Regions from separate parts of the Arthrobacter sp. FW306-05-C genome, predicted to be linked through region 2. Evidence: predicted binding sites of a transcription regulator. Region 2 holds the regulator's gene; each other region holds the start of a gene.
The links. Region 2 encodes LexA, which represses DNA repair genes until DNA is damaged. Its sites were predicted from a motif close to TCGAACANNTGTTCGA; they were not measured.

Region 1 (7,826 bases), 1.4 Mb from region 2:
GGAAATGCGCCTGACCCCGCCCGCCCTGCCACCGCAGTTCGCAGAGCAGTTGGACGCCATCCGCAGCATGTCCCGGATAAGCGCCCTGCTCGATAACCAGATGCTGATGACCGCCTTCCAGCCGATCTATGGGCTCGAAGGAAAAACCGTGGTGGGTGCAGAGGCTCTCTCCCGTTTCGTCAGCGACGACGGAGCCGCCGCTGAATTGTGGTTCGCCGAGGCAGCCGCCGTGGGCCTTGGGGCAAACCTTGAGTTTTCGGCGCTCGGCTCCGCTGCCGCGGCGGCCCGCACCCTGCCGGAAGACCTATATGTTTCGCTGAACATTTCGCCCACGTCCTGCACGGACCCGCGGCTGCCGGAGCTGTTCGACCACATCGAGCTTCCCATCGACAGGGTGGTTCTCGAATTGACCGCGGATATTCCGGAAGAGGAATACCTGCAATTTATTTCTGCGATTAATCCGCTGCGCGAAAAGGGGCTGCGGATCGCCGTCGACGACACCCACACCGGCGCAGGGGCACTGAGCCGCATGATCCACCTGCGGCCCGACTTCCTCAAGGTGGGCCGCAACGTCATCGCCGATGTGGACAAGGACGGGCTGCAGCACGCCCTTGCGTCGTGCCTGGTGGACTTCACCGAGCAGATTGGTGTGACTCTGGTGGCGGAAGGCATCGAGACTGTGGGCGAACTGAAGGCCCTCACCGAGCTTGGCATCAGCGCCGGCCAGGGCTACCTGCTGGGCCGGCCGTCCGTTCGGCCCGAGGACTGGGCCAACTGGAACACGCGCCTGGACATGGACGGCCTGGAGCGACACCTCGCCGGCCCGGGCAAGTCGCAGAAGAAGCGGGGCACAACGGCGTCGTGACGATGGACCAGCGGCCGGCGGACCGAAAGCCGCCAGCCGCTGCCCACCCAGGCACTATTCGGAGTGGCCCTGGTCCCTGCTCATTTGGTCCTCGGCGGGCGGGGTCTCCCCGGGAGGAACTCCCCCGCCCGGCTCCAGGCCGGTGACGTTGCCCTCCGCAGGGTCGGGGTTCGGCGATCCGCCCGACTCTTTGCTGCGCTGCTCAGCGAGGTGGGGCTGGGCGGCGCCAACATCGTCCTTCCCGGGACGGTCGGGATTCGCGGGGTCATTTTCCGGATGGTAAGTGCTCATGCTGCCATTCCTTCCTCTCCGGCTGCGGTTCGGTTCCCCAGCACTGGACTAATTGTAAGCATGCTGATAATTCTGGAGGAGTAGGGCCGGTTAGCCGCTGGGGCGCCGGCATACGACGTCGGAAGGAGCAGTCAGATGGGAATCGGCGACAGCATCGGCAAGGCAGCGGAAAACGCGATGGAGGACCTGGCCGGGACATCCAAGCCGACGGAAAAGATGGATGTTCCGAATCCGGCGGACCCCAATGACGACGTTGAAGTGCACTCTTCCCTGAGTGAGGGTTCGAATGCGATGGAGGCGGAGAAGCAGAAGGCTCCAGGCCTCAAGACCGGGGCCGCCCCGGCCCCGGTGTCCAACAGCCCGTTGGGCGGGGACATTGATGAGACGGACAACGACAGGGCGCACAGCGACATGGCCCGGAACGACCAAAAGCAGAACGAGGCGTCGGACGACGGCGGCCTGGCCGGCGATGCGACAGCGCCCACCGAAGCGGACCGCGGCTAAGTCTCCCGACAGGTTGGATAAGCCGGGTGCGCTTCAGCCGGCCGGGTCCTCCGGCCCGGGCGCATGCCGCCACTGGCCGCGCGCCCGCAGCACGTCGCGAAGCAGGTCCGCCCGGTCCGTGACAATCCCGTCCACGCCAAGGTGGAGGAGCCGGCGCATTTCCGCCTCCTCATTGATGGTCCATACGTGCACCACCAGGCCCAGCTCATGGGCGCGCCGGATGAAGCCGGCAGTGACTACAGGTATCCGTCCATAGCGGACGGGTACCTGCAGTGCGTGCACGTCGCGCAGAGTCCGGCGCATCAGCCGCTGGAACACCGGGCGTGGCAGTACCGGGCCCAGCAGCGTGAAGAGGGCATTCGAGGCCACTCCGGCGGACGAAGCCACCGGTTGGCTGAGCAGCTTGAGCACCGCCCGCCGTCGGCGGTCCGAAAAACTGGTGACCAGCACCCGGTGGTGCACCTGGTGCCGCTCGATGGCGGCCGCAGTGCTGCGGACCGAGCCCCAGTCCTTGACGTCGAGGTTGAGCCGGGCGTCGGGAAGCTGGGTTACCAGTTCGTCGAAGGTGGGGATGGGCTCGCGGCCGTTGATCCGCGCCTTTGCCACCTCCGCCGCGGGCAGCTCCGCCACCCGGCCCTTGCCGTCCGTCACCCTGTCCAGGGTTTCGTCGTGGAAGAGCAGCAGCACGCCGTCGGACGTGGTGTGGACGTCCGTTTCGAGGTACCGGAAGCCGAGTTCAACGCCGGCGCGGAACGCGGCCATGGAGTTTTCCAGACCCTCGCCCGAGAACCCGCGGTGGGCCATGGCGATGGGCAGCTGCCGCCCGGCGTCGTCCGGGTGCTCGAAGAAGGGCAGGGTCACACTGCGAGCGTACCCGAGGCCCGAGGCCTTCAGTCAGCGCGGCAGTTCAGCCATCGCAGGGAAGGATGTCCACGCCGTCACCGCAGTGCAGCAGGGTCCGCCCGCGGCCGCCGTCGAGGTGGACCCAGACCGCCGTGTGGTCCGGCGTGATGGTGTCCACCACGCCGCCCGATTCAAAGCCGGGCGAAAAGAGGACCCGGACCCGGTCGCCCTGGCGCAGCTGCTTCCAGTGCGGAGCGGGCGTTGCTGCGCGGAGCGGCGCCTCAGCTGCGTGCTGCTTGGTGCTTCTTGCCATCGTTACCCCCTTTGAGCCGGCGGAGGTGCCTGCTCTCCACGCTTGACGCTACGGCGGGAAGGTAAACGCCAGGTGAGCGGAAGCTGGGAAAACGGTGGCGCCGGATGCGGCAGGCTGGGGTTCAGGAAAACTGGACGCCCAGGGAAGCGAGGCGGGCCTCCAAAACCTGGGCCACGCCGTCGTCGTCAAAATGCGGTGCCTGCTGCCCCGCCGCGCGGATGGCCTCCGGGTGGCCGCTGGCCATGGCATAGCCGTGGCCGGCCCACCGGAGCATTTCAATGTCGTTGGGCATGTCCCCGAAAGCCACTACGTCGGCGGCCCCGATGCCCAAGGCGGACGCATACTCGGCCAGCGTGACGGCCTTGTTCACGCCGGGCAGGGACAGTTCCAGCATCGCGACGCCGGGCGAAGAATGGGTGGCCGCGGCCAGGTGTCCGACAGCGGGAGCCACCTCGGCGAGGAAGTCGTCAGGCGTGCCGTCGCGGACGATGGCGAGGAATTTCACCACAGAGTCCTCGCCGGTGAGCGTGTCCTTCAGCGGCGCCGGGGTGAATTCGGCGAGCAGCTCGCTGGACTCGTTCTCGATGAAGCCCGGTTCCAGATGGAAGCCGGTGAGCGTCTCCGCGGCGAACAGCGCAGCCGGGCGGAGCTCCTTGATGATGCGCCGGACTTCCAGGACAGTGTTGATGGCCAGGGTACGGGCGGAGACCAGGCGGTCCGCTTCCAGGTCCCACACCACGGCGCCGTTTGAGCAGATCACGCGGCCGGTGTGGCCCAGTTGTTCTTCGAGGGGGTGCAGCCACCGGGGTGGCCGGCCTGTAACAAAGACAAGTTCGACGCCGGCATCACGGCAGGCGTGGAAGGCGCGGACGGTGCGGGGGCTGATTTTTCCGTCATGCCCGAGGATCGTTCCGTCGATATCGCTTGCTACCAGCCGCATCCTGCAAGTCTACGTGGGTCATTGGGCAGCCGGAGTGCGCTGGAAGGCGGCAGGGCGTCGTCGTACTTCCCCGCAACGCACCTCCCGCGTCTGTTGGATCACGGACGTGCCCCCTTCCATCAGGGGATGATGGCAGCCGATTCCACGGAGTAGAGCCGGGCATAATTCAGGCACATGCTCAGGCTTTCATCGGCGGGGACCCGGTTGCCGGTGAGGGCTACCGGGTCGCGGTTGGCAAGCCGGGGGCCGGCGGGCAGGAGGAGTGTTTCGCCATCGAGGCTGGTTCCTTCGGGGAAGATCAGCGTGTAATCATCCCCAGCCTCCGACTGCAGGATGACACAGCCTGCCCCGTCCTTGGCCAGCGTGCCTCTGAGCTCCGCCTCAGGCCCGGAAGCGGAAGGCTGGCCGGAATGGACCGCCACTTTCAGCCCGTCCGCGCCCTGCAGCATGCCGGTGGCAAGTTCCGGGGAGGCCGGCACCGGCCGGAAGGCGTAGCGGCTGGCGGCGCCGTCCGCAGGGTTCATGAGGAACTCCACTCCCCGCGCCTGGTCGGTGTCCAGGTTCCGAGGTGCCGTTGTCGGCGGGGCTGACGGCTTCGCCTGCCCCTCCGGCGGGCCGCTGTACTCGCAGCCCGTCAGCGCGGCGAGTATCGCTGCAGGAACCAGCCAAAACCGCACGAACCGCATCCGCTTCCCCCAGAGCTGACAGTGCTCCCAGCCTAGCCTCTCCGCGCCCTGGACCGTGAGGAGTGCCGGTTGTCAGCCTCCGGGGCTACACTGAAACTATCGAACATATTTTCGAATAAAGGTGTGTTGTGGGCGTTATTGTCGGTCCCCGCGTGATAGACGCGGGTGCCTCGTTGTTCTCGGTGCTGATCTCACCCGTGGCGGTGGCGGCGGGCTTTCCGTCGCCCGCACAGGACTACTTTGACGGCCGGATCGACCTGAACGCGCACCTGATCAAGGACATCACCAGCACCTTCGTGGTCCGCGTGACCGGTGACTCCATGGAGGGAGCGGGCATCAGTGACGGCGACGAACTGATCGTGAACCGGGCGTTGGAGCCCAAGGACGGATCCGTGGTGATCGCGGTGCTTGACGGCGAACTGACGGTCAAGCGCCTCCGCATCACCCGCACCGGGGTGCTGCTCCAGGCGGAAAACCCCAAGTACCCGGACATCCATGTGCCCGCCCTGTCCGAGCTGACCGTCTGGGGCGTTGCCACCAGGTGCCTGCACCATGTTTGAGGCCGTGATGGCTGGGAAGTCCCATGGCTAAGCCTATGGTGATGCGGCAGATGCCGCAGATCGCTCATGTGGACGTCAACTGCTTCTATGCCTCGGCCGAGCGCGCGTTCGACCCCTCCCTGGAGGGACGCCCGCTGGTGGTGCTGTCCAATAACGACGGGTGCGCGGTGACCCGCTCCCCCGAGGCGAAAGCCCTGGGCATCACCACCGGTGAACCCTGGTTCAAGCTCGCGCCGCGGGCCAAGGAGTGGGGCCTGGTGGCAAAGTCGAGCAACTATGAGCTGTACGGGGATATCAGCGCCCGTGTGATGGAACTGCTGGGCAGGTACTCGGCTTGGCTGGAGGTCTACAGCATTGATGAGGCATTTCTGGGCGTGAAGGGCGGCCCGGGAGAGCTGCTGGCCCTGGGCCGCAGGATGAAGGAGGCAGTCCGGCGGCACGTGGGCGTCCCGGTCTGCGTGGGCATTGCGCCCACCAAGACCCTGGCCAAGCTCTGCAATAAGTGGGCCAAGAACAATCCTGCTTTTGGCGGGGTCTGCCTTTGGGAGTCGGTCCCGGCAGACATGCGGGAGGCGCTGATGGGCCGCCTGCCCGTGGATGAGATCTGGGGCATCGCCGGCCGGCTCACCAGGCGGTTGAACGTCCTGGGGATCTTCACCGTCCTGGACCTGGTCCGCGCGGACCCCGTGGTGATCCGCGACAGGTTTTCCGTGGTCCTGATGCGCACCGTCCTGGAGCTCCGCGGCACCCCCTGCATCCCCATGGAGGAGGAACGGATTGGACGCGACCAGTTGATCTTCTCCCGCTCCTTCGCCACGCCTGTGACCACCACCGCAGGCCTTCGGGAGGTGCTCAGCATCTACGGGCAGCAGGCAAGCGCCAGGCTCTCAAAGCACGGGCTGCAGGCGAAGGTCCTGACGGCATTCGCTGCCACCTCCCCGTTCAGGGACAACGAGCAGGCCTACCCCTCGGTATGCGTCTCACTGCCCATGCCCACGGCGGATCCGCTGCTGCTCACCAAGGCCGCGCACGCCCTGTTGCCGCACACCCGCGAAGGGCTGAAGTATGCCAAGGCGGGCCTGATGCTCACCGACCTGCGGCCCACGGGAAACCAGCCGCCGCTGAAGCCGTTCGAGAACCGGCATGAGGAACGCGGGATCGGGCCGCTGCTTGAGGACGTGAGCAGGCGTTTCGGGCGGGGTGCCATCGGATTGGGGCACGCGGGCATCAAGTCCGGTTTGGACTGGACCATGAAACGGGACATGCGCTCCCCCCGGTACACCACGCACTGGGACGAACTCCCCCTGGTCAAAGCGGCCTGAAAAGCGGCAGGTCCCGCCGCCGGCACAGTGCCAGCGGCGGGACCTCATTCCTGCATGGAAGTCTTAGTCCGGACGTTGCCCGCCTAGACGCGCTTCCGGGCTGTGACGAAGTGGAAGATTAGGACGACTACTGCAACGACCAAAAGAATGTGGATAAGGCCGCCGCCGATGTTCGCGAGCAGTCCGAGAAGCCAGAGAACAGCGATGATAATGGCGATCCAAAGCAACATGAGAGTCTCCTTGACTAGTTTTTCAAAATCCCCATGCGGGCCACGTACCCACCAAGGCGGCAGCTGAATCAATGCAGGCGAAACAGGAAAAGCAAGCGTTGATCGCATCCGCCGCCGATACCGGCTGCCTATCAGCCCAAACCAAGACGTCGCGCTACGAATTTTGACTTCCCGCTACGCCGCGTTGAGCCTGCGAGTCGCCCCGTGAACGCCTGCTACATGATCGATTGTCGGGCCGCCGGGCGCTCCGTAATCTCGTCTCAGCATCCGCCCGCAGCAAAGGATTTCCCATGGCAAACCCGCAGGACAACAGTCCGCAGAACCAGCAAGGCTCCACCCGCATCGTCGCCGGCCAGTCCGCCAAACCCAACCGCTCGGTAGGCCTGAAGATTGGGATCGCGGCAGCCGTCCTGGCCCTCATTGGCGGGGGTGCCGCCGTCGCCTCCTCCGTTAACAGCGCCACCCCTGCCGCCACGCAGGAGACCGTCCCGTCCGGCAACCCCGCCGCCGAACTGAAGCTGGGCTACTTCGGGAACGTCACGCACGCCCCCGCACTGGTGGGCGTCAGCAAGGGCTTCATCGCCGATGAACTCGGCAGCACCAAGCTCAGCACGCAGGTCTTCAACGCCGGCCCCGCAGCCATCGAAGCGCTGAACGCGGGCGCCATCGATGCCACCTACATCGGACCGAATCCGGCCATCAACTCGTTCGTCAAGAGCCAGGGCGAATCCGTCAACATCATCGCCGGCGCAGCCGCCGGTGGTGCGCAGCTGGTGGTCAAGCCGGAGATCAACTCCGCCGCGGACCTGAAGGGCAAGACCTTGGCTTCGCCGCAGCTTGGCGGCACGCAGGACGTGGCGCTCCGCGCCTGGCTTTCGTCCCAGGGATACAAGACAAACGTCGATGGCAGCGGCGACGTCGCCATCAACCCCACGGAGAACGCCCAGACCCTCAAGCTGTTCCAGGATGGAAAGCTCGACGGCGCGTGGTTGCCTGAGCCATGGGCCTCACGCCTGGTACTGACCGCCGGAGCCAAGGTACTGGTGGACGAAAAGGACCTGTGGGACGGTTCGCTGTCCGGCAAGCCGGGCGAGTTCCCCACCACCATCCTGATCGTGAACCGGAAATTCGCCGCGGACCACCCGGACACCGTCAAGGCCCTGCTGAAGGGCCACGTGAAATCGGTTGAGTGGCTGAACTCAGCGTCCACCAGTGAGAAGGCCACCGTCATCAACGCGGCACTGAAGGAAGCTGCCGGCGCCGAGCTCAAGC
Region 2 (7,826 bases):
CCATCTGGCGCAGGAGTTCCACGTTCGGTCCCTGCAGCGTGCCGTCCTTGGTCACGTCGGTCACCACGTACCGGGCGCAGCCGGCCTCTTCGAGGCGGCCCAGGACGTCCCACAGGTCCCCGCCTTCCTTGGTCCAGCCGCGGCCCGCAAGGGTCGTGCCGCGGACATCGAGCCCCACGGCAATCCTGTCGCCGAAGCGCTCGATGGCCCGGGCGGTCCACTCCGGGTTCTCCAGTGCTGCGGTGCCAAGGTTGACCCGTGCGACCCCCAGGTCAAGGGCTGCTTCGAGCGTCTCGTCGTCACGGAGGCCGCCGGAGAGTTCCACCTTGATGTCCAGCCGGCCCACCACCTCCCGGAGGAGGTCGGCGTTGGATCCGCGCCCGAAAGCGGCATCCAGGTCCACCAGGTGGACCCACTCGGCACCCTGCTGCTGCCAGTTGAGTGCCGCTTCAAGGGGGGTGCCGTAGCTGGTCTCGCTCCCGGCCTCGCCCTGGACCAGCCGCACGGCCTGGCCGTTGACGACGTCGACGGCGGGCAGCAGTTCAAGTACCGGCAGGTCATGTGCGGTGGTCATACTCATCCTCGGTGTTGGTTCTCGGGCTCAGGGCGATTGGCTGAAAATTGGGCGGGCTTGGGGCGTGCCGTTGCTGATGTGCCGGGCGGACTCCCCAGGGCGGCCCACCCTCCGGTGGGTACTCAGCTGGCCGGCAGTGTGAGCAGGTAGGCGGCGAGCAGCGCCATGGCGGCCAGGACATAGAACGCCACCTGGGTCCACAGCGGCTTGCGCTGCTGCCGGAAGGAGATGCCGCCACCGATCAGGATGCCGGCGAGCCCCATCAGTAGTACGGACCACATCTATGCGCCGCTGCCGGGGTCGGCTGATGCTGCTCCGGAACTGGATTCGTCATTGGCTGGTTTGCGCAGGCCTTCCACCCAGTTACGCAGCAGACGCGCACCGGCGTCTCCTGATTTTTCGGGGTGGAACTGGGTGGCGCAGAGCGGGCCGTTTTCCACGGCCGCAATGAAGGGAGCGCCGTGCTCGGACCAGGTGACCATCGGCGGAGCCATCCGGGGCTGGATCACGTCGAAGTTCCATTCCTGCACGCCGTAGGAGTGCACGAAGTAGAAGCGCTCGTTTTCGACGCCGGCAAAGAGCTTGGAGCCTTCGGGGACCTGGACGGTGTTCCAGCCCATGTGGGGGACGACTTCCGCGGGAAGGGCCTCCACCTTTCCGGGCCACTCGCCGATGCCTTCGGCTTCGGTGCCGTGCTCCACGCCGGCCTCGAACAGGACTTGGAGGCCTACGCAAATGCCCAGCACCGGGCGGCCGCCGGCAACGCGCCTGCCGATGAGCCGGATGCCGTCCACGGCCTTGAGTTCGCGCATCACCGTCTCGAAAGCGCCGACGCCGGGCACCACCAGTCCATCCGCGTTCAGCACGTCCTCCGGCTTGGAACTCAGGATCACTTCCGCGCCGGCACGTTCCAGTGCGCGGACCGCTGACCGAACGTTCCCGGAACCGTAGTCCAGAACCGTGACAGTTGGCTTGCCCTCGGGGGAAGGCAGCTTGCGTGAGGCGGAGGGGTCGATGATGGCCCCGTCCTTAAGGACCTGGCCGCTCACAGTGCGCCCTTGGTGGACGGGATGCCCTCGACGCGGGGATCCGGTTCGACGGCGGCGCGCAGGGCACGGGCGAAGGCTTTGAACTGCGCCTCGACGATGTGGTGCGGGTCCCGGCCGGCCAATACGGTCATGTGCAGGCAGATGCCGGCGTGCAGCGTGATGGCTTCGAAGACGTGGCGGGTCAGGGAGCCAGTGAAGTGGCCGCCGATCAGGTGGTACTCCTGGCCTGCCGGCTCGCCGCCGTGCACCAGGTAGGGGCGGCCGGAGACATCCACTACCGCGTTGGCAAGCGCTTCATCAAGCGGCACAGTGGCCTCACCGAAACGTCGGATTCCCGCCTTGTTGCCCAGGGCAGTGCGCAGGACCTCGCCGAAGGTGATGGCAACGTCCTCCACGGTGTGGTGGACGTCGATGTGGGTGTCGCCGGTGGCCTTGACCGTCATGTCGATCAGGGAGTGCTTGCACAGGGCAGTCAGCATGTGGTCGTAAAACGGCACCGAGGTATCGATATCCGACACTCCGGTTCCGTCGAGGTTGATCTCCACGAGGACGGAGGACTCGCTGGTGGCACGCTCCATGCGGGCGGTCCTGGCCGCAGCCGTATTCAATCCGGTTGGACTCATGGTGAAAGGATCCTTTGTGGGAGAAGAAGTGGTTCAAGGCGCCGACGCCGCACTATAAGTCTAGGCGGGAAGCGCGGCCTGGCCCGCAAGGATGCGTTCCAGGGACGTGAGGAAGGCTGTGGTTTCCGCCTCAGTGCCCGCAGTAACCCGAAGGTGGCCGGGGATGCCGACGTCACGGATCAGCACACCGGCGTCCAGCAGTTCCTGCCAGACCTGGTGGGGGTTTTCCAGGCCGCCGAAGAACACGTAATTGGAGTCGGAGGCCGCGGGCGTCAGGCCCATCCGTGTCAGTTCCGCCACGATCCGGTCCCGCTGGGCCTTGATGTCCTGGACGTCCGCCATAAGGGCCTCGCGGTGTTCGAGGGCGGCAAGCGCAGTGGCCTGGGTGATGGCCGAGAGGTGGTACGGAAGGCGCACCAACCGCAGGGCGTCGGTGACCTCCGGCGCGGCGGCCATGTAACCAAGCCGGGCGCCGGCCAGGGCAAATGCCTTGCTCATGGTGCGGGACACGATCAGCCGCTCCCGGCCGGGAAGCAGGGTCAGCGCGCTGGGCGTTCCGTCGTGCGCGAACTCGTGGTAAGCCTCGTCCACGATCACGATCGCCTGGCCGTCCTCCCCGGCCTCGTAGACAGCCTCCACGACATCCAGACCGAGCCCGGTTCCCGTGGGATTGTTGGGCGAGCAGAGGAACACGATGTTCGGCTGCAGTTCCTTGACCTGCCGTGCGGCCGACTCTGCGCTCAGGTCGTAGCCCTCGGAGCGCTCCCCGGTGATGTACTGCGTGTCGGTCCCGCTGGCCAGCAGGGGGTACATGGAGTACGTGGGTGGAAAGCCCAGGGCGGTGCGGCCCGGGCCTCCGAAAGCCTGAAGGATCTGCTGCAGGACCTCATTGGAGCCATTGGCTGCCCATACGTTGTTTTCGTCAAGCCCATGCCCGAGGTACTCCGCCAAGGCTTTCCGGAGTGCAGTGAACTCCCGGTCAGGATAGCGGTTCAGGCCTGCGGCAGCCTCCGTGACTGCGGCGGAAATGGCGGCGTGCACATCGGCGGGGACGCCATGGGTGTTCTCATTGACGTTCAGGAGAATGGGGACGTCCAGTTGGGGCGCCCCATAAGGGGTGAGCCCGCGAAGGTTGCTGCGGAGGGGAAGCCGGTTCAGACGCTCTAGCTGGTCGTTCACCTGAACAGTTTAGTTGCCGCAGCAACGACCGGAAAATGTGACGGTTCCTGTTCGCCCTCAGCGTGCCACATCCCGCTTCTCCGGCGCCATGCCTGGAGTGGACAGCGGGCTTCAGTGTGTTGGGACAAACAGTTGCTGCCCGGGCAGGACTGAGCCGGCGCTGAGGTTGTTGAGCTGGACGATGTCTGCCACCACGTCCCGGGCGTCCCGGTTCGGATCAACAGCACCGGCGATGGTCCACAGTGACTGGCCCGGCTGCACGGTAACCGTGACAGTCGGTGTCACCGCCAAATCCGCGGCGGAGTCTGAGGCCTTGGCGGGCGAGTTGAAGAACCCCGACAGCGACAGCAGGAAAACAGCGACGAGTACCAGCGGAACGCCGATCAGGACGATCCGCCCCCGCCGGGTAAGCCGCAGGGGCGCGGACGAAGGTGAAACGTGGTGACGAGATGAAGCTGACATGAACTGAGCCCTCCTGGACCTGCCGTGCTGCCCGGGTGTTCCCCCGAGGCCGCCCCGACCATTCAGACGACGGTCCGGAACTTCCTCCGGCCACGTTTTCGAATAGGGCGTGCGCTGGTTAGAACACATGTTCGAACTTTGCTTGTTAAGTTTTAGCACCTATCAACGAACAATGTCGAGACTCGCTAGAACAAATGTTTGAAAAAGCAATGTGGCTGGCCTAGCTTTGAAACCAAAGAACAACCACCCCTGAAGTTGAACAGCAGGGTCTGACAATGACAGTGGGAGTCCTTCCGGCGGTGCGTGCAAGCCAGCACCGGGGCGGAAGATCCGGCGGCAAGCGAAAGGCATTGGCGAATATGGCAGCAGCAGCCGCCGGGGGCAGGACCGCCCCGCAAACCAAGAGGACCGCCAAAGGCTTGACGCCCCGGCAAAAGAAAATCCTCGAAACCATACAGCGCTCCGTCAATGAGAACGGGTACCCGCCCTCCATGCGCGAGATCGGCGACACCGTCGGACTGGCAAGCCTGTCCAGCGTGACCCACCAGCTCTCCCAGCTGGAAAAACTCGGTTACCTGCGTCGCGATCCCAAGCGGCCCCGCGCCATGGAAGTGCTGATGCCCCTCACGCTGGACGGGGGTACCGGCAAGGCCGCAGGCGACTCCCCTGCGACGCAACCCGCCGGCGGAGGCGCCTCAGTGACCGAGCTGCCCACCGCGCTCGATACCGCAATGGTTCCCCTGGTGGGCCGGATCGCTGCCGGCGGTCCCATCCTCGCGGAGCAGCTTGTTGAGGATGTTATGCCGCTCCCCCGCCAGTTGGTGGGCCAGGGCGAACTCTTCATGCTGCGGGTGGCCGGCGACTCCATGGTGGACGCCGCCATTTGTGACGGTGACTGGGTGGTGGTCCGGCGCCAGGCTGACGCAGCCAACGGGGACATCGTTGCTGCGCTGCTCGACGACGAAGCGACCGTCAAGACCTTCCGCCAGCGCGACGGCCATACCTGGCTGCTCCCCCAGAACACGCAGTACGAACCCATCCTGGGCGACCATGCCACCATCATGGGCAAAGTCGTCTCGGTCCTGCGTTCGCTCTAGCGCGCTCCCTCCCGCCACAAGCACCGGCCCGCGCTGCAGGAATCCGTCCGGGCCGTCCTGGGCCCCGCGGAGGCACTCCAGGGGCGCGCTGTGCCCCTGGAGCTCCGCGGTGCGTCGTCAGGAGGCTACCGGACTGCGTCCGCCCCCAGCCTGGTGAGGGCTGCCAGCGCCTTGCTGCGGTCCGTGGTGGCCCAAAACGGCGGCAGGGCAGCCCGCAGGAACCCGGCGTAGCGCTCGGTTGCCAACCGGGAGTCCAGCACGGCCACAACGCCCTTATCCGCGGTTGACCTGATCAACCGCCCGGCGCCCTGGGCCAGGCGGATGGCCGCGTGGGTGGCTGATACGGACATGAAGCCGTTGCCGCCGGCCTGTGCCACGGCCCGGGAACGCGCCGTCATCAGTGGATCGTCCGGCCGCGGGAACGGAATACGGTCAATCACCACCAGCCGGCAGGAGCCGCCCGGCACGTCGACTCCCTGCCACAGGGACATGGTTCCGAAAAGGCAGGTGTCCGGCTCATCGGCGAACTGTTTGACCAGGGCGGTCATGGTCGACTCCCCTTGGCACAGGACGGTCACGTCCAGTTTGGGCCGCAGGGCGTCTGCGGCCTCCTCGGCAGCCCGGCGTGAGGAAAACAGGCAAAGGGCTCCCCCGCCGGACGCCTTAATCAGGGCTTCCAGTTCCTCCAGAGCCTCCGGAGACACCCCGCGGCCGGGCTTGGGCAGGTGCCCGGCCACATAGAGGATGCCCTGCTTGGGGTAGTCGAAGGGCGAGCCGACGTCCACGCCGGTCCAGCTGGGGGCGCCGTCGCCAAGAAGGCCCAGTCCTCCTGCAGCAGGTTCAAAAGCGGAACCGATGGCCAGGGTGGCGGAAGTCAGCACGACAGTGTGGTCGGCAAAGAGCCCTTCCCGCAGCCGCCCGGCGACGGACAATGGGGCGATGTTGATCAGCACCGGCGCAGTCTCGTCCGGCGGCGAGTAGCCCTGGCCGGGGTCAAAGGTGCTGGCGCGGGAGAACCACACGACTTCCCGGTTTTCCCTGGCGGCGACCAGACGCTCGCACAGTTCCAGGATGAGCATGAGGCGGGACCTGGCCAGCTGCCGGCCGCCGTCGGCAGTGGTGTTGCTGTCCCCTTTGGAATCGGACAGTGCAGCCCGGCAGGCCTCACGGAGCTGGTCCACGCAGTCCAGCTGTTCATCGTTCAGGCCGTTGGGAAGCAGGCCGCTGGGTGCGCCGGCGAGGGCCAGCTCAAGGTTGGCCGCTGCGGCATTGAGGGCATCAACGGTGATGGCGGTGTGTTTCCGGGCACCGGCAGCGGCGGCGTGGACCATCGCGACGGACAGCTGGCCGGACACTGCTCCGGTGACCCGGTCCTGGAGTTCGTGCGCTTCGTCCACCACCACGACGTCGTACTCGGGCAGGACGGCAAGTCCTTCGAATGCGCTGACGGCGAGCATGGCGTGGTTGGTCACCACCACGTCCGCTTCGGCAGCGTCCTGCCGGGCGAGCTCGCTGAAGCACTCGGCAGCCATGGGGCACTTCTGGGCACCCAGGCACTCCATGGACGTCACGGAGACCTGCCGCCAGGCGCGGTCGGTCACGCCCGGGAGCAGTTCATCCCGGTCACCCGTGGCCGTTTTCTCCGCCCACTCCCGGAGACGGACCACTTCCTTGCCAAGCTGGGACGAGGGGCCGCCCACGGACGCTGCGAAGTGCGGCACGCTGGTGTCCTCGCCAAGCGAGAAAAGCTGGCCTTCGGAGGGCTCTTCGGAGGGGAAACCGCCTTCGAGCTTGTGGCGGCAGACGTAATTGGAGCGTCCCTTGACCAAGGCAACCTTGACGGGCCGTTCCAGTGCCGGGGTGATGTTCTTCAGAAGACGGGGCAGGTCCCTGCCGACGATCTGGGTTTGCAGGGCAAGCGTGGCTGTGGAGACCAAAGCAGGCTTGTTGCTTTCCAGGGCATGGGCGATCAGCGGCACCAGGTAGGCAAGCGACTTACCGGTGCCGGTGCCGGCCTGGACCAGCAGGTGGTTGCCGGTTTCGATGGCGCGGGCCACCTGCAGGGCCATTTGATGCTGTCCGGTGCGGCTTTGACCGCCCATGCCTGCGACGGCCCGGTCAAGCAGTTCGATGACGAACTGCTCACCGGCCGTCTGCGCGGCTTCGTCCGCCGCGGGGTCACCCATTGACGGTGAAGGGTTCCAGTTCGGACGCCAGGCCCTCCCGGACCATGACGGCAGCCCTGGTGCCGGCCTCCAGGTGGTCCAGGCTGAGGATCTCGGCGTCGGACTCGTGAAGCTTGCTGATCAGGTCGCCGCGCTCGTACGGGATGAGCAATTCCATCTTGACCGAAGGCCGGGGAATGGATTCGCTGATGACCTTCAGCAGTTCCGGGATCCCCTCGCCCGTGCGGGCAGAGACCACCACATGGCGCGGTTCGCGCTGCCTCAGCCGCTCCACTACGAAGGGGTCGGCGGCGTCAGCCTTGTTCAGCACGATGATCTCCGGCACCTTCCGGGCGTCAACTTCGCTGAAGACCTTCCGGACGGCAGCAATCTGGCCTTCCGGGTCAGGGTGCGAGGCGTCCACCACGTGCAGGATCAGGTCGGCGTCCGCCACTTCCTCGAGCGTGGAGCGGAAGGCCTCCACCAGCTGGGTTGGCAGCGAACGGACGAATCCCACGGTATCCGCCAAGGTGTAGCCCAGGCCATCGGCGGTTTCCGCCTTGCGCACGGTGGGATCCAGGGTGGCGAACAGGGCGTTCTCCACGAGGACGCCGGCGTCGGTGAGCCGGTTGAGCAGGGACGACTTGCCGGCGTTGGTGTACCCGGCGATGGCAACG
Region 3 (7,826 bases), 1.6 Mb from region 2:
GGAAGCCGACGGTAACCATCGTTAACCTGTACCGCCCCGGAAGCGCCGTGTCGAGGGGCCGGCGGCACGGCGGTGGGCCATTCTGTGGACGCTTCTGGCGCAGCGCTCCTTATTCGATAAGTTTGGGACTTGTAGTACTGCCTTCCTGCGGTGGTGCATGGTGGAAGCGGAAGGAAGTACCCACGTGGGCGGTGTGCTCATCGGACTGGCGGTGATCGGCGTGGTCATCGCCGTCGGCTATATCGCCGCGCGCTGCGGGCTGGGGGATGAGCCCACCATTTCGGCGCTGACGCGGACCGCCTTCTTCATCACCAACCCGGTGCTCCTCTTCACGGTGGTACTGAAATCGGATTTGTCAGTGGTCTTTTCCGCCTACGTTCCGCTTGCCATCATCACTGCAGGGGTAACGGCACTGCTCTATGTCGCCGCCAGCCGCATCTGGTTCCGGAGGCCGGCGGCCGAAACAGCCCTTGGTGCCATGGCCGGGTCCTACGTCAACGCCAACAACATCGGCATCCCCATCACCCTCTACGCCCTGGGTGACGCCACCCCGGTCGCCCCGGTCCTGCTGGTCCAGCTGCTCCTGTTCGCCCCGCTGGTACTGACCCTGTTGGACCTTTCGGCGGCCGGCCGGTTCTCGCCCCGGCTGATGCTGACCCAGCCCTTCCGCAACCCAATGATCATCGCCTCGCTGCTGGGCGTGGTCCTGGCCGCATTCCATGTGCAGCTGCCGGAACCTGTGATGGCGCCGCTGACCCTGCTGGGCGGCGCCGCCGTCCCGGTGGTGCTCCTGGCGTTCGGCATGTCGCTGCGCGGGACCAGGATGCTTCGGAGCGGCGGCCACACGGCCGAGATCCTCACTGCCACGGCACTCAAGTCCGCGGTGATGCCGGCGGTGGCGTTCGTCGTCGGACGCTTCCTGTTCAACCTGGACCACCGGATGCTCCTGGGCGTGGTGCTCATGGCGGCACTTCCCTCGGCCCAAAACGTCTTCCTGTTCGCCAGCAAGTACGGACGCGGGGTGGCTGTGGCGCGGGAAACCATCCTGCTTTCCACCGCGGCCGCAGCACCGGTGCTGGTGCTGATCGTCTGGCTGCTGGCGGGCTGACGCCGGGCGTGCCGCCCTACCGCCAAGCGGGCCGGCCGGGCAAGAATGGGCACATGGAACTTCCCGTGATGCCGCCCGTCCCGCCCATGCTCGCCAAGGCCGTCAGCGGCATCGACGGCATTCCAGGCAGCGGGGACCTCAGCTATGAGCCCAAGTGGGACGGCTTCCGCTCCATCATCTTCCGCGATGGTGACGATCTTGAGATCGGCAGCCGCAACGAAAAACCCATGACCCGCTACTTCCCGGAACTCGTTGCCGCGCTCAAGGAGAACCTGCCGCCCCGGTGCGTGGTGGACGGCGAGATCATCCTGGTGGGGACTTCGGGCGACCGCCTTGATTTCGACGCCCTGCAGCAGCGGATCCATCCCGCCGCCAGCCGCGTGAAGCTGCTGGCACAGCAGACACCCGCCTCCTTCGTGGCCTTCGACCTCCTTGCCCTCGATGATGACGACTACACCGGCAGGCCCTTTTCCGAGCGGCGGGCGGCGCTGGAGAAAGCCCTCGCGGCCAGCAAGGCACCCGTCCACTTGACAGCGGCAACCACGGACAGGGACACGGCCGCGCAGTGGTTCGAGCAGTTCGAGGGGGCCGGGCTGGACGGCATCGTCGCCAAACGGCTGGACGGCAGGTATGAGCCGGACAAGCGGGTGATGTTCAAGGTCAAGCACGAGCGCACCGCGGACTGCGTGGTGGCTGGCTACCGGCTCCACAAGAGTGGCCCGAACGCCATCGGTTCCCTGCTGCTGGGCCTGTACAAGGACGACGGCGGCCTGGCCAGCGTGGGGGTGATCGGCGCCTTCCCCATGAAGAAGCGGCAGGAATTGTTCGAACAGCTCCAGCCGCTGGTCACCGACTTCGAGGGCCACCCGTGGGCGTGGGGCAAGCAGGAGGAGGGCGAGCGGACGCCGCGGAACGCCGAAGGCAGCAGGTGGAGCGCCGGGAAGGACCTCTCCTTCGTTCCGCTTCGGCCCGAACTGGTGGTGGAGGTCCGCTACGACCACATGGAGGGCGACCGTTTCCGCCACACGGCGCAGTTCAACCGCTGGCGGCCGGACCGGGACCCGGAATCCTGCACGTATGAGCAACTGGAGGAGCCGGTGAACTTTGACCTGGCCTCGGTGCTGGAGACCGGCCGGGGGTAGCGGCCCCCTGCCGGGCACCCGGCCGGGCTCCGTCGTCGTGCATTCCTGCCCGGTTACCGGTGTCCAGCCTGTTGCGGCGCAACGGAAAAGCCCGCCGCCCCTGGTTTTTCCAGGAGGCGGCGGGCTTTCTGCGTTAAGTAACCGGGCAGGAACGCGCGCGGGCGCCTACTTCAGGCCGAGCTGCTTGGTGGGTGTCCGGAAGGACTCCTTGGCGGTCAGCGCTGACACTGCGGCGATGGCGCAGATGATGGCCGTGAAGATGGTGATCTGCACCCAGCCGCCGGCCTTGATGCCGCCCATGGCAGCCACGATGGCCGGAGCGAACCCTGCCATCAGGAAGCCCAGCTGGGTGCCGATGGCCAGGCCGGAGAAGCGGACCTTGGTGCTGAACATCTCGGCGTAGAAGGACGGCCATACGGCGTTGGCGGCCGCGTAGCCACCGGAGAAGTAGCCGATGGCGGCCAGGAACATCAGCGGGACGCTGCCGGACTCCAGGCTGAGCAGGAACACGGGGGTCAGGAGCGCGCTGGCCACGGCGCCGTAGATGAAGACGGGCTTGCGGCCGATCTTGTCAGCGAGCATGCCGAAGAGCGGCTGGGTGCCCAGGGCCACGATGTTGGCGGCCACCACCAGCCACAGGGTGGTGGTGCCGTCAACGCCGGCCACGGTCTTGGCATAGCTGATGGCCAGGGTGCCGAACACGGTGGAGACGGCGGCGATGAAGGCGCAGCAGATCACGCGGAGGACGTCGCGCCAGTGGCCCTTGAGCAGGTCAGCGACCGGGAGCTTGGCGATCTGTGCGGTCTTCCGGGCCTCTTCGAAGGCGGGCGGCTCGTGGAGCGTGCGGCGGATGAGGAATGCCACTACAACCACCGCGGCACTGAGCCAGAACGGGATGCGCCAGCCGATGCCGAATTTGATCTCATCCGGCAGGGCCAGGACGGGAATGAACACCAGGGCGGCGAGGATCTGGCCGCCCTGCGTTCCCGTGAGCGTCCAGGAGGTGAAGAAGGAGCGGCGGTTGTCCGGGGCGTGCTCAAGGGTCATGGAGGAGGCGCCGGCCTGCTCACCCGCGGCGGAGAGGCCCTGGCACAGCCGGGCCAGCACCAGCAGGGCCGGAGCCCACCAGCCCACAGTCCGGAAGTCCGGGAGGCAGCCGATGACGAAGGTGGACGCACCCATGAGCACCAACGTGAACATCAGGACCTTCTGGCGGCCCACCCGGTCACCGAAGTGGCCCAGGATGATGGCGCCGACGGGGCGCGCCACGTAGGCGAAGCCGAAGGTGGCGAAGGACATGATGGCGGCGTTGGCATCGGCACTGGGGAAGAAGACCGTGGGGAAAATCAGCGCCGCGGCGGAGCCGAAGATAAAGAAGTCGTAGTACTCGACGGCGCTGCCGAGGAAGCTGGCGAGGGCGGCCTTCCTGGGCGTCCCGGCATGCGTGAGGGCACCCGCCTCTGCGGACGGAAGTGTCTTGCTCATGGTGTTCCTTTGGTGTGACGACATTGTCGCGGATGGATCTGGTGGTCGCAGCCGCCGCTGCCTTGGTGCGGGCGGGGCGCGATGCGGCTGGAGTCCGGAAAAGACCCGGCATAAATAGCCACATGGTGGGAGCTACTTGTGCGATACAGAAACTATGACTGTGAGTGCTGTCACCTGTCAAGAAAAATAATCACCATCTAGAAGCAGCTCTCACATTGTGGCAACATGGAGTCATGAGTGTGAACCAAACCACAGCGATCAACGACGACTCCGCTGTAGCCGCCCCCACTGCGGAACCTGTCAACGCCATGCCTCCGGAGGGAAGGGTTGCTGCCCGTCCCGCCGACCGCACAGACATGGTGGGCAAGGCCCTTGGCCTGCTCGTCCTGCTGGGCGAGGAACCGCGGGGCGCCACCGCCGCAGACATCTCCCGCCGGGCGGAACTTCCGTTCAGCACCACCTACCGCCTGCTCGGCTCCCTGACCCGCGACGGTTTCGTCGACTACGAGCCGGACGGCCGCCGCTACCACCTGGGCCTGCGGATCTTCCAGCTGGGGCAGCGGGTCTCCAACCACCACGGCTTTGCCGGCACTGCTATGCCGGTCCTCCGCCGGGTGACGGCCGAAACCGGCGAAGCGACCATCCTGAGTGTCCGCGACGGCCTGCACCACCTGACCGTGAGCAAGGTGGACGGCCCGCAGACTTTCCGGGTGACCAGCGACCCCGGCCACTTGGGCTCCCTGTCAGCCACCGCCGTCGGCAAAGCTCTTGTGGCGTTCGCCGAGGACGCCGAACGGGAAAAACTGCTGGACGAGCTGCCGCTGGAAGCGTTCACCGGGAAGTCCATCACCGACCGCGACGCCTTCCGTGCGGAAATCGACAAGGTCCGCAGGCAGGGCTACGCCGTCATGGATGAGGAAAACGAGGCCGGCATGCGGGCCGTGGCCGTCCCGCTGCTCAACAGCCAGGGACATGCCTTTGCCTCCCTGGCCACCGCCGTGCCCGTCTTCCGACTGGGCCTGGATGAGCTGGTTGCCCATGTACCCCTGCTGCAGGAGGCGGCTGCGGAGCTCGCAGCACGGCTTCCGCAGCGCTAGCGGGCTGCTTCATTACGCCCTCTTGACCCGCCAATGTTCGTATCTAGAACAACGGTGCGATAAGTGAACATTTGATGTACCGTAATCCCTATCACCCCGCAGCGCGGCCCAAGTTCCGCTGCTGCCCGGTGCCGTACCAAAGGAGCTGCACGCATGAGCAATCGAACTGAGTCCTACCTGGTGGGACTGGTTGGTGATGGTGTGATGCCATCGCTTACGCCGCCCATGCATGAACGGGAAGGTGATGTGCAGGGCCTGCGCTACCTCTACCGGCCCATTGACCTGCTTGAACTGGGGCTCACCGGGGAATCCGTGGGTGACATCCTGAACTGCGCCCGCAACCTGGGCTTCAACGGCCTGAACATCACCCACCCCTGTAAGCAGCTGGTCCTGCAGCACCTGGACGAGGTGAGCCCCGATGCCCGCCGCCTGGGCGCCGTCAACACCGTGGTGATCCGCGACGGCAGGTTCATCGGCCACAACACCGATTTCTCCGGTTTCGCCGCGGCGCTCGCCGCCGGACTTCCCGGCGCCCGCCTGGACCGTGTGGTGCAGCTTGGTGCCGGCGGCGCCGGATCGGCGGTGGCCTACGCCCTGCTCACCGCCGGCGTGCGGACGCTGGACCTGGTGGACATGGACCCCGCCCGGGCCGCCGCACGGGCTGCCGAGTTGCAGGCCTTTTTCCCGGACAGCACCGTCACGGCAGGCACGACGGCGGAGCTGCCGCAGCTCATGCCCCTGGCCGACGGTTTGGTGCACTGCACCCCGGTGGGCATGGCCGCCCACCCCGGCGTCCCGCTGGACCTGGACCTGCTGGAGCCCCGGCACTGGGTGGCGGACATCGTCTACCGCCCCATCGACACCGAACTGGTCCGCGGCGCCCGCGCCAAGGGCTGCGAGGTGCTGGACGGTGGCCGCATGGCGGTAGGCCAGGCCGCCGACGCCTTCCGGATCTTCACCGGGCTGGAGGCGGATCCGGACCGGATGCGCTCACACTTCCTGGAACTCGTGGCCGCCGAGGAGGTGGCCGCCTGATGCGCACCGGAATCGCCACCGTCTGCCTCTCCGGGACCCTGAAGGAAAAGATGCAGGCCTGCGCCATCGCCGGCTTCGACGGGATCGAGATCTTTGAACAGGACCTGGTCACGTCCCCGCTCAGCCCCGAGGACGTGCGGAAGATGGCGGCGGACCTGGGCCTTGGCCTGGACCTGTACCAGCCGTTCAGGGACTTCGACGGCGTCTCGCCGGACCCGCTGAAGGCCAACCTCCGGCGGGCCGAGGCCAAGTTCAAGCTCATGGCGCGCCTTGGCATGGACACGATCCTGGTCTGCTCCAACGTCGCCACTGCCACCATCGACGACGATGCCGTCCGCGCTGAACAGCTGGCGCAGCTTGCCAACCTCGCCGGGGACCACGGCGTCAAGGTGGCCTACGAGGCCCTGGCCTGGGGCAAGTACGTCAACGACTACGAGCACGCCTACCGCCTGGTGGAGATGGTGGACCACCCCAACCTGGGCACCTGCCTGGACTCGTTCCACATCCTGAGCCGGGACTGGGAGACCTCCCACATCGAGGCCTTTGACCCCGAAAAGATCTTCTTTGTCCAGGTGGCGGACGCCCCCAAGCTCTCCATGGACGTCCTCTCCTGGAGCCGCCACTACCGCGTATTCCCCGGCGAGGGGCAGTTCGAGCTGGCCAAGTTCATGGGCCACGTGGTCCGGGCAGGCTACTCCGGTCCCGTCTCCCTCGAGGTCTTCAACGATGTCTTCCGCCAGTCCGACGTTGAGCGTACGGCCGTGGACGCCATGCGCTCGCTCATCTGGCTGGAGGAGCAGAGCGCCAAGTGGCTGGCCGGTACCCCAGCCGAAGGTGCGGCGGGGAACAGCGGCGTGGTCCGCCGTCGTTATCCCATGGAACTGGCCACGCTGCCCAAGGTGAACGAGCCCGCCGGCTTCAACTTTGCCGAGGTGAAGGCGGACGATACCGCGCAGCTGGAGAAGTTGCTGGGCCAGCTGGGTTTTGCGTTCGAGGGCCGGCACCGCACCAAGGACGTCCAGCTGTGGACCATGGGGCAGGCGCGGGTGATCATCAACGAGCAGGCCGCGCAGCACGCGGAACCGGCCATCGCCGCGCTGGGGTTCGACGTCGATTCCCCCGTGATTGCCTCCGCCCGGGCCCAGCAGCTCAAGGCGCCCGTGGTGGCCCGCAAGGTGCAGGCGGACGAGGAAGTGTTCCAGGGTATCTCCGCGCCGGACTCCACCGAGATCTTCCTCTGCCAGGGCAGCCCGGACGGCACCGCAGCGTGGACGCATGAGTTCGGGGAAGGGCTCGAACACCCATCAGCCGGGTCCAGTGCCGTGATCGACCACGTCAACCTTGCCCAGCCCTGGCAGCACTTTGATGAGGCCGTCCTCTTCTACACCAGTGCCCTGGCCCTGGAGCCCCAGCCCTTCGCCGAGGTGCCCAGCCCCAGCGGCCTGGTGCGCTCACAGGTGATGCAGACCTCCGACGGCGCGGTGCGGCTGGTGCTGAACCTGGCCCCCATCCAGCAGGCACGGAACGAGGCCCGCAAGACCTACCAGGAACACATCGCCTTCGCCGTGGACGACCTCGTGGCAACCGCCCGGGCTGCGAGGGACCGCGGCCTGGAGTTCCTGCAGATCCCGGCCAACTACTACGAGGACCTGGACGCCCGGTTCGACCTCGAGCCGGATTTCCTGGCCACCCTGCAGGAGCTCAACCTGCTGTTCGACCGGGACGCTGACGGAGAATTCCTGCACTTCTACACCGCCACGGTGGGCAGCGTGTTCTTCGAAATGGTGGAACGCCGCGGCAACTACGACGGCTACGGCGCCCCCAACGCGCCGGTACGCCACGCGGTCCAGTACGACTCGCTGCACCGCAGCACGCCACACCGCACCACTTAGACCAGAGCAGGAAACGAACAAAACAGAAAGGAGCCAGCCGTGCCGGAAAACATCACCGAGGAGCTGG

Region 1: a site for LexA is predicted at 4,542-4,557, ahead of LFT44_RS00660 (LexA family protein). Genes of this name have one in related genera too.
Region 3: a site for LexA is predicted at 4,877-4,892, ahead of LFT44_RS20290 (shikimate dehydrogenase). Genes of this name have one in related genera too.

Annotation. Positions count from the first base shown of each region.
Region 1 is NZ_CP084556.1:133,727-141,552, reverse strand. It holds gene LFT44_RS00695 (EAL domain-containing protein) at 1-865, shown strand, start outside; gene LFT44_RS00690 (DUF6480 family protein) at 920-1,156, opposite strand; gene LFT44_RS00685 (hypothetical protein) at 1,292-1,660, shown strand; gene LFT44_RS00680 (glycerophosphodiester phosphodiesterase) at 1,694-2,521, opposite strand; gene LFT44_RS00675 (hypothetical protein) at 2,568-2,816, opposite strand; gene LFT44_RS00670 (HAD family hydrolase) at 2,938-3,756, opposite strand; gene LFT44_RS00665 (hypothetical protein) at 3,876-4,433, opposite strand; gene LFT44_RS00660 (LexA family protein) at 4,571-5,002, shown strand; gene LFT44_RS00655 (Y-family DNA polymerase) at 5,026-6,324, shown strand; gene LFT44_RS00650 (lmo0937 family membrane protein) at 6,408-6,554, opposite strand; gene LFT44_RS00645 (ABC transporter substrate-binding protein) at 6,845-7,826, shown strand, end outside.
Region 2 is NZ_CP084556.1:1,503,251-1,511,076, reverse strand. It holds gene priA (bifunctional 1-(5-phosphoribosyl)-5-((5-phosphoribosylamino)methylideneamino)imidazole-4-carboxamide isomerase/phosphoribosylanthranilate isomerase PriA) at 1-574, opposite strand, end outside; gene LFT44_RS06975 (hypothetical protein) at 697-855, opposite strand; gene hisH (imidazole glycerol phosphate synthase subunit HisH) at 856-1,623, opposite strand; gene hisB (imidazoleglycerol-phosphate dehydratase HisB) at 1,620-2,246, opposite strand; gene LFT44_RS06960 (histidinol-phosphate transaminase) at 2,307-3,425, opposite strand; gene LFT44_RS06955 (LysM peptidoglycan-binding domain-containing protein) at 3,537-3,887, opposite strand; gene lexA (transcriptional repressor LexA) at 4,247-4,984, shown strand; gene LFT44_RS06945 (ATP-dependent DNA helicase) at 5,110-7,170, opposite strand; gene hflX (GTPase HflX) at 7,163-7,826, opposite strand, start outside.
Region 3 is NZ_CP084556.1:4,372,500-4,380,325, reverse strand. It holds gene LFT44_RS20315 (TIGR03885 family FMN-dependent LLM class oxidoreductase) at 1-19, opposite strand, end outside; gene LFT44_RS20310 (AEC family transporter) at 185-1,108, shown strand; gene LFT44_RS20305 (ATP-dependent DNA ligase) at 1,162-2,250, shown strand; gene LFT44_RS20300 (MFS transporter) at 2,416-3,735, opposite strand; gene LFT44_RS20295 (IclR family transcriptional regulator) at 3,969-4,832, shown strand; gene LFT44_RS20290 (shikimate dehydrogenase) at 4,986-5,867, shown strand; gene LFT44_RS20285 (bifunctional sugar phosphate isomerase/epimerase/4-hydroxyphenylpyruvate dioxygenase family protein) at 5,867-7,759, shown strand; gene pcaH (protocatechuate 3,4-dioxygenase subunit beta) at 7,799-7,826, shown strand, end outside.